One region of the Glutamicibacter sp. AOP38-B1-38 genome, then DNA from elsewhere that is predicted to be linked to it. Evidence: riboswitches for the same ligand, from Rfam matches in the RefSeq annotation. Region 1 holds a riboswitch; each other region holds the start of a gene.

Region 1 (2,198 bases):
AATTCCCCGGCAGCCATGGACAGCGCGCCGGCCAGCAGGCCGGCAATTCCGGAGAAGAGCACGAGGGACGAGGCCACACCGGTGGCGCCGATGCCCATGACCAAGGCCAGATTCGAAACGAGCCCGTCATTTGCGCCGAACACCGCGGCTCGGAAGTTGCCGGACAGCCGGGATCTGCCGGCCGTAGCCAAAGCACGGATGACTTCCTCATGCACTTGCTCATCCGCGGCCATTTGCGGCGCGGCATCCTGATCGGTGGCGTAAGGAGAGTTGCCTTCGGCACGCTGGGCCAGCGCCAAGACAAACACCGAACCGAAATGCCGGGCCATGAAACGCAACATGGTGCGCCGCATCGACGGACGGACCGGGCGCACGTGTTCACCGAGCTTAGCGCGCCAGTAATTTTCGTGGCGTTCTTCCGCTTCGGCTAGCCCACGGAGAATCTGGCGTTCTTGTCCGGTGCGCTTTTCGGCCAGTTCACGGTAGATCGCACCTTCGGCGACCTCATCGGCCATGTACTGGCGCCAGCGGCGGATCTGCGCCTTGGATGGTTCGGGAATTGAGGTTGGGGCCATCACGGGGATGAGTCTCCTGCGGCAGAATTGGATCATTCACGGGCAGATGATCCGGGTTAGGTTCAACCCCCTAGTTTAGTGAGTGAGTCGAGCACTGGGAATTTGGCAAGACTAAATACCTTAGCGGCGCCAGGGTTTTGCCCTCGGGCTGCCACGAATACCGAAAGTTCCTCGCGCTGCCTGTCGAAGCTCGGCGGACCCACGGTTCTGGCTAGCAATCGGGTGAGCAGGTGCGGGTCGGTGACGTAGTAGCTGACCCAGACTCCGCGAAGCGGAAACTGCACCTGGCCGGTTTGCAGGTCAATAATGGGAAGGACGTTTGAAGCCATAACTATCGTGGACCCTTAAAAGAGCTCTTGCCCGTAGCCGGTTGGAGTACGGACCGCTTCTTCATCCGAACCACCCATGAACCTGGGGTTGGTGTGCGGCCAGTCGGAGCTTGGCGCCGCATCTCGTGAAGCAACACCACGATGCTACACCCGTGGGCTGTCCGGATGCGTAGTGAGACGTCATACTCGGCTCTCGCGGGCCTCATGGGAAGCAGAGCCGAGCACCGGGAGGTGCACGGACCGCGCCCACAAGAACCCTGCGCTTGGCGCAGGCGAAGGTCGCCGGGCGGGGATCTGGACATCGGGCACTACCGGTGGCTGGCCCGGTGACCGATCTCCGGCAAGTGGCTCCCCTCCCGACCCGCCGTCGATGCCGCCAGGCCTGCCCGAGCCGCGCGGGAGTATCGCTGCGCAATATGCCGCTCAGGTCCAACGCCTCTGGTCCGTTGGGACCAACGCCAGGCTACGGACCGGCAGTTTCACCAGGTGGTGCTCCTAGTCGCTGGGCTCGGTCAGGGCCATCCGAGCTAGCGCGAGCCTATGCGGCCTGTTAGAGGCGGTGCCCTGCCAGAGCTATGAGCAAGATTTGGCGAAGAATCGTTGTTAGGACTGCTCGGCGATTCGCTGCAGCGAGGAGCGTTGTTCCTTCCATTGCTCAGCGCTGAATCCAGGGATATTTCTCGCCTGTTCGCGCAGTCCTACCTGTCCGTCGAGAAGCTCTCGAACGATATCGAGATGCCCGGCATGCCGGGAGGTCTCCGCGATCATATGAACAATAAGATGCTCCACGGTGGTATGCCGATGCACGGACCACCAGGGGACCTCTGCCGGGGATTCTAAGTTCAATTCGTCAAGCGCGTGTTCGGCAAATGCGATGGATTTTCGGTACAACGCGAGAACATCTTCTACCGAGAAGCTGGCCGGAGGCAGGAAGTCGATCTGCGGTTCATCGCTTTGCAGTAGTTGAAGCACATGCCGATCGTTGGGCACACGACCTAGGCACTCGCCGAAATAACCGTATTCGGTGATTGCTAGGTGGTAGATGACACCAAGCATGTGGGTTCCGGTATCCGTCATGGGGCGGCGGGCCAACTCCTCGGAGAGTCCCTGGCACTTCCAGAGCACGGTGTTGCGGGCCTCGTTCAAGTAGGTCCGAAGCCTCTTGGAGGACGGATTGCCAGCGGTATCCATGTGCCGAGTCTAGTTTCTTGGCGATTGAATAAACAGCGCCGGCGCATTGAGGGCTTGGTTGCTGACTTCAGGACTGAAGCGTGAGTTCGGCGAAGTTCTCGTT
Region 2 (2,198 bases), on a different contig from region 1:
ACGAAGCCGTGCGCACCGCGGCGCCCATCCTGCTGATTACCGGTGCCGGCGCAGCCTTTGGTGCTGTGCTGGCAGCCTCGGAGCTGACCACGATCCTCTCCGATTCGCTCAGCGGCTTGGGTCTCGGACTGGCTGTGCCATTCCTGATCGCCGCGGCATTGAAGTCGGCGCAGGGCTCATCCACCGTGTCGATGGTGACCACCTCGGCGCTGGTCGCCCCGATGCTCGGATCCCTCGGTCTGGACTCCGAACTGGGCATGGTGCTCAGTGTCCTGGCAGTTGGCGCCGGCGCGATGGTCGTCTCGCATGCCAACGATTCCTACTTCTGGGTGGTCTCCCAGCTCAGCCGCATCCCGGTGATCACGGCCTACAAGACCTTGAGCGTGGCCACCGCCATCCAGGGCACCGCCGCATTTGCTACCGTCTGGATCCTCGGGGCATTCCTGCTCTAGTAAATCCAAGAAGCCTGCATAAACCAATAACCGCGCCATCAGTGGATGGCGCGGTTATTGGTTTAACTGGCGGGATGGCCGCAATAGGCAAGGCTGCAACTTCGAGCACAGCCCAGCTTTCCCCATTGACTTGCTGGCAAGGATTACGGGCATGGGAACAATGACCGGCAATCCGGCCATCTGGGATGCCTGATCGCTGGATCCATGATCCACCCCCGCATTCGCTGACGCTTATCGCTGTCGGCTAATTGAGAAACCGAGATCCCCCTGACAGGTGCCCGGTCGATTGATGCTGGATCCGGATATCAAGCTCTCCGATCGCCGATGACGTAACCTCCAGAAGTATGACGGCGTCCCAGCGCCTTCGGGGCGGTCCAAGTCCGCCGGAAATCTCGCTTTGTGACGACTTCTGACCGACTATTCCGTCGGATGACGTGCTCCTTCCATCCGCTCATGCCGCGGTGTTTCACTCGAAGTACCAACCATCCAGAGCGGCTGAGAGACCTGGCTCGACGACGCCGCAGCAAGCCTGCATTCGGCAGCTAGTGCTAACGCCAGGTTCGATGGATCAGCAGAAAGCAACTTTCTGCTTCCTTCGGAGCAAGACTCTAAGGGAGAACGAAAATGACCGTACTGAGCACGCAACTGCCCCGCGTTCCCTACACCGGGAGCGCAGACGAGGCCGAGCTCGCCCACTGGCGCGAGATCGCCGAGCAGGTCGCGGCCACCCTGGCCGCGGACGCGCTGGAGCGCGACCGCAAAAACGAGCAGCCCTTCGCCGAGGTGCAGCTGCTGCGCGAGGCCGGGCTGCTGAACCTGCTGGTTCCGGCCGAATTCGGGGGAGCCGGAGCGCACTGGGCCACCGCTTTTGAAACCATCCGCATCCTGGCCGCGGCCGACGGGTCCATCTCCCAGCTGCTGGCCTACCACTACATCAACCAGTCCGGCATCGCCTTCTACGCTCCGGCCGAAGCCCAGGCCGAGTGGTGGCAGCGGACCGTGGCCGGAGGCTGGCTCTGGGGCGATTCGGTGAATCCGGTGGACCCGCAGCTGACGCTCACCGCGGAGGACGATGGCTTCCGGCTGAACGGTTTCAAGCGTTTCTCCACCGGCTCCGGAGTCGGCGAGGTGATCGTCGTCAACGCCGAGGTCTCCGGAGGCCCGCGACACGGCGAAGTGTTGGCCTTCGTCCTCCCGCGCAACCGGGAAGGGCTGGAAATCGTCGATGACTGGGACTACCTGGGCCAGCGCTTGAGCGCCTCGAACTCGCTGAAGTACCACAACGTGCGCATCGAGGCCGCCGATCTGCTCGGGGCGGTGACCGACGAGCCGGTCTCCACCCTGCTCACCCCCGGGATCCAGCTGGCCTTCGCGAACTTCTACCTGGGCATCGCCGAGGGCGCGTTGGCCCGCGGCAAGCAAATCCTGCTGGGCCGCAAGAACGCCTGGTTCCTCTCGGCGGCGGAGACCTACTCCCAGGACGTCGTCTTCCAGCGCACCGTGGGCGAGCTGAAGGCGCGCACCGCCGCGGTGGCCGCCCTGGCCGAGAAGCTCGGCCGCAAATTCGATGCGCTGCTGGCCAAGGCGGGGAATGTCACCCAGCCTGAACGCGCGGCGCTGGCGGTGGAAATCGCCGAGGCCAAGGTGGTCTCCACCGAGATCGGCGTGGAGGTCGCCAACCGCATCTTCGAGGTCACCGGTTCCTCCTCTACGCAGAATGATGTGGGCCTGGATCTGTTCTGGCGC
Region 3 (2,198 bases), on a different contig from region 1:
CCTTGCCAGCTTCGAGTCCACCAGCAATATCGAAGGCAATAATCGCGCCGACACCGTTTGCCGAGTACTTCTGTCCGCGTTCAAACCACGGCGAGGAAGGCAGGCCAGCGTAAGCGACCTTTTCAACCTGCTCCTGGCTTTCAAGCCAGACGGCTACTTCCTTCGCGTTTTGCACGTGACGCTCGATACGCAGAGACAAAGTCTCCAGACCTTGAGCAATAAGGAAAGCATTAAACGGTGCGACAGCCGCGCCCAGATCGCGGAGCAACTGCACGCGAGCCTTCAGAATGTAGGCAAGATTGGCACCAAGGATGCCATCAACGCCCAGATCGCGGGCGAACACCAAACCGTTGTAGGACTCATCGGGGGTGTTGAAGTCCGGGAAACGTTCCGGATCCTTCGCAAAATCAAATTTGCCCGAGTCCACGATTACGCCGGCAATGGCGGTGCCGTGACCACCGAGGTACTTGGTGGCCGAGTGGATGACGATATCCGCGCCCCACTCGATGGGGCGGATCAGATATGGGGTTGCCAAGGTGTTATCAACCAGCAGTGGAACCCCGACCTCATGGGCAATCTGTGAGACTCCCTCGATGTCCAAAATGTCTTGGCGCGGGTTGGAGACGACTTCACCGAAGAAGGCCTTGGTATTTGGCTTCACCGCTGCACGCCACTGATCCAAGTTGTCTGGATCCGCCACGAAGGTGACCTCGATACCGAGCTTGCGCAGCGTGTGCTTGAGCAGGTTCTGCGTTCCACCGTAGAGGCTCGGGCTGGCCACCAAGTGGTCTCCAGACTGAGCCAAGTTGAGAATTGCGAGGGTGGTTGCTGCCTGCCCCGAGGCGACCAGCAGTGCGCCGACGCCGCCTTCAAGATCCGCGATACGGTTTTCTACCGCTTCCTGCGTTGGATTACCGATACGGGTGTAAATCGGCTCCAGCTCCTGCAGTGCGAAGCGAGCCGCGGCGCTCTCGGCGTTCGGGAAAACAAAAGACGTGGTTTGGAAAATCGGCAGGGCACGCGCACCGGTGACCGGATCTGGTTGCTGCCCGGAATGGATCTGACGTGTTTCAAAAGACCAGTTGTTACTCATGGTTTCCTCCATATTGTTTGTCGACTATGGGGGTACACCACTCAAAAACACACCGACGGCAAATTCCTCGTCGAGGAGCTTTCGAAGGGGGTAACCCGCGCTTGTCCTCAACGCTTGGTGCGTCGAGGGCCAGGTCTTCACCCGGGGCACCCCACCGCGGCGGAGGGTTGCCGCCCAGTAAGCCGGGGCTTGTTACTGGGACTCATGACCTGACTCAAGTCTGCCCGATAGCCGAAGAATTTGGCAATATGAGATAGCTTAACGTGACTCAATCGGTCATATAGATCTTTAATGAAGAAATTTATGCAGACTGTTCGATCCCACCATTACCACTTAGGGTCGCCTAAGTCGAGACTGAGATCACATAGTGACATGATGGGGCACATGATGAGGCTAGATCACGTTAGTTACGCATGTGGCCCCGATGGGCTCATGCCAACCGCCGAAAGAATCTCCAAGGCTTTGGGCCTGGAATTCGTCAAGGGGGGCGTACATCCGCGTTTTGGAACGCGGAATGTAATTTTCCCGCTCAAGCACAACCAGTACCTAGAAGTTGTTGAAGTTCTAAACCACCCTTCCAGCGACAAAGCACCGTTTGGGCAGGCAGTACGAGCCCGCTCCGAGCTTGGCGGCGGCTGGATGGGATGGTGCGTTTCCGTTGAAGACCTCTCCAGCGCCGAAGAGCGGCTGGGACGTAAATCTGTTCCGGGAAACCGCAAGTTCCCAGACGGCCGCGAACTCACCTGGCAGCAAGTTGGAATCAAGGGGCTCATCGCTGATCCGCAGGTTCCGTATTTGCTTCGCTGGGACGCAGGAACGGAGGATCTGCACCCTTCGAAGGCTCTAGAGCCTGTAGGTGCGATTCAAAGCATCACTATCGCTGGTTCCCGCGACCGCGTCCTAGACTGGCTAGGCCAGCCAGAGAACGTCAATCTTGGCGCGGTGAGCATGGAATACGAAGCACCCAACGGCACTCCGGGCATCTTGTCGGTCACCTTTGAAACCGACAATGGTTTGGTCACGCTATAACAAAGAACGTCGAAATAAAGGGTAGGTGCGGACGGCAACGTCCTCGCCTACCCTTTGTCGTTCCAACTATCCAAGC
Region 4 (2,198 bases), on a different contig from region 1:
CACAGCATAACTCGCGGGATTCCGGTGTATTCAACCTGCTGCACCGACTTATCAACGTACCATCCACAGAGGTGTGGATAGTTTTGTGGAAAGAATCTTCGTGAAGAACGCGGTAGTCACCGCTCCAAAAAGCTACTGAAACGTAACTTCGAGGCGAGTAATCCACAATTCGATGCAGAGCACCCCTCTGCGGTCATATGAACTTAACGCGCCCGCGCGGTCCGAGCCCGCCGGGCCAGTTAAACGACTGCGCGCCACATGTCAGCGAAAATGACAGGTGGCGCGAAGCGACGACAACTATTTAGACGAGTTCCGGGACTGGTAACGAGTGAAATCGTGAATCATGGAAAATCGACGGTAAATGCTCGGCGACCTTATGGCCATGGACCTGCAACAGGATGACCCAATGGTCTCCGGCCTCAACCTCACTGTAGATCGTCGTGTCGAGCCACAGCGTTGAGTCATGGATGAACAACGAGCCGTCGTCGCTGGTGTGGGTGTCCACACCGCGGAATCGATCTCCGCTCTTGGAAGCGATCTGCCTGCAGACCCCTTCATTGCGCTCGCTGAGCACCGAAACGCCGATTCGATTTGCGTCCCGCAGCTTCGGCCAAGTGTTCGAGGTTTTCTGCACGGCAAACATCACCAACGCCGGTTCCAAGGAAACCCCTACGGTGAATGAGGAGGCGACGATTCCCGTCTTTTCCCCGTTGACTTCGGCGCACAGAGTGGCAATTCCCGATGGGTGCTGGGCGAAAACCTTGCGCAGCGTCAGTGCGTCAAGTTCTTGATTCAAAGACATGCCTTGACTTCCTTTGCTTCATGCCCACCGGTACGGCGACGGTCGGCGGCAGGCTAAAGCAGCTTTGACTTGCTCTTACCCGCCGTCGAAGGTTTAACGCCTCGATGTGCGGTACTTGTATCGTGCGGTGTTGCGCGACACCGAATCTTCACCTGGAGCACCCCGCTACCGTATAGAGGGTTGCCGGCCAGCTAGCCAGGGCCTTTAGCTGACGCTCATGATTCTGATTAAAACGATATTGGCCTAAGCTCCCGCGCGTCAAACAAATTGCTTCGCAAATCGAAATATTCAACCCAAAATTCGATGAGCCACAAGTATTCGAGGGTCCATCGGAAATTTATTCAATCACCGGAGGGTTCGGATGCGGCTGCGCGGCCCGCTGATACCGCTCCCCTTCGGTGCGATACGAAGCGCCCAGCCTCTTGCATAGCGAACGGATCTTGCTAGCCTGAAACCATGCGGCCTCGAATAGCTGGTAATCCGAAGATCACGGTTTTCCTTGGAATTCTCGCCTGCGCCGCGATGCTCACCGGATGCGCCGCCGAAGCACCGCGTTCCCCCGGCGCCACGTCAAGCAGCAGGGCAGTCGATACCAAGTCGCCCGAACCGCGAAGGATCGCAGCCGAGCTAGCCGCCCCCTGGTCCATGGTCTTCGCCGAAAATACGCTGATCGTTTCAGAACGCGATTCGGGGCGGATCGTGGAAATAGATTCAGCGGGCAAAACCAGGCAGATCATCCGCCTGGACGACGTAGTTCATGGTGGCGAAGGCGGACTGCTTGGGCTGGCCTTTCAACAGCCCTACCTTTTCGCCTACTCCACCGCAGAAGACGGCAACCGCATCCAGCGATTCGAACTTTCCGGCGACAGCGGTGCGCTCGCGCTGAGTCATCCGCGGACGATCCTGTCCGAATTGCCATCGGCAGGAATTCACAACGGGGGGCGTCTAGCCATCGGACCGGATTCGATGCTCTACGCGACCGTGGGAGACGCTGGAAATGAATCCTCGGCTCAAGATCTGGAAAGTCTAGGCGGAAAGATCCTGCGGCTGACCATTCAGGGCGAGGTCCCCGGCGACAACCCCTTCCCCGGTTCGCCGGTATTCAGTTTCGGCCATCGCAATCCACAAGGTATCGCTTGGGCTCCCGACGGAACCATGTATGCCAGCGAGTTTGGGCAGAACCGCTGGGATGAATTGAACATTATTGAGCCCGGAGCCAACTACGGCTGGCCGGCGCACGAAGGCATTGCGGAAGATCCCGAATACCGCGACCCGATCCAGCAATGGAGCACGCAGTCCGCGAGCCCCAGCGGCATCACCATTTACGACGGGGTCCTCTACATCGCCAACCTGCGCGGGGAGCGCCTGCGAACCGTGGAGCTGAGCACGCCTCACG

Evidence for each region. A riboswitch is a leader RNA that binds a small molecule or an ion and turns the genes downstream of it on or off. The one in region 1 is predicted to bind S-adenosylmethionine.
Region 2: it holds a riboswitch for S-adenosylmethionine, as region 1 does, so the genes downstream of both, ACT3TP_RS14420 (acyl-CoA dehydrogenase family protein) here and ACT3TP_RS04285 (hypothetical protein) in region 1, are expected to answer to the same signal.
Region 3: it holds a riboswitch for S-adenosylmethionine, as region 1 does, so the genes downstream of both, ACT3TP_RS06820 (bifunctional o-acetylhomoserine/o-acetylserine sulfhydrylase) here and ACT3TP_RS04285 (hypothetical protein) in region 1, are expected to answer to the same signal.
Region 4: it holds a riboswitch for S-adenosylmethionine, as region 1 does, so the genes downstream of both, ACT3TP_RS11960 (flavin reductase family protein) here and ACT3TP_RS04285 (hypothetical protein) in region 1, are expected to answer to the same signal.

The regions. Positions count from the first base shown of each region.
Region 1 is NZ_JBQSWU010000005.1:49,076-51,273, forward strand. Features, by position in the region: gene ACT3TP_RS04280 (VIT1/CCC1 transporter family protein) at 1-575, opposite strand, end outside; gene ACT3TP_RS04285 (hypothetical protein) at 638-904, opposite strand; SAM riboswitch class IV at 923-1,035, opposite strand; gene ACT3TP_RS04290 (DinB family protein) at 1,508-2,095, opposite strand.
Region 2 is NZ_JBQSWU010000025.1:50,702-52,899, forward strand. Features, by position in the region: gene ACT3TP_RS14415 (GntP family permease) at 1-452, shown strand, start outside; SAM riboswitch class I at 932-1,022, shown strand; gene ACT3TP_RS14420 (acyl-CoA dehydrogenase family protein) at 1,077-2,198, shown strand, end outside.
Region 3 is NZ_JBQSWU010000008.1:137,275-139,472, forward strand. Features, by position in the region: gene ACT3TP_RS06820 (bifunctional o-acetylhomoserine/o-acetylserine sulfhydrylase) at 1-1,105, opposite strand, end outside; SAM riboswitch class IV at 1,186-1,303, opposite strand; gene ACT3TP_RS06825 (VOC family protein) at 1,478-2,122, shown strand; partial or broken gene ACT3TP_RS06830 (GNAT family acetyltransferase) at 2,189-2,198, opposite strand, start outside.
Region 4 is NZ_JBQSWU010000018.1:71,020-73,217, forward strand. Features, by position in the region: gene ACT3TP_RS11960 (flavin reductase family protein) at 302-802, opposite strand; SAM riboswitch class IV at 909-1,025, opposite strand; gene ACT3TP_RS11965 (PQQ-dependent sugar dehydrogenase) at 1,259-2,198, shown strand, end outside.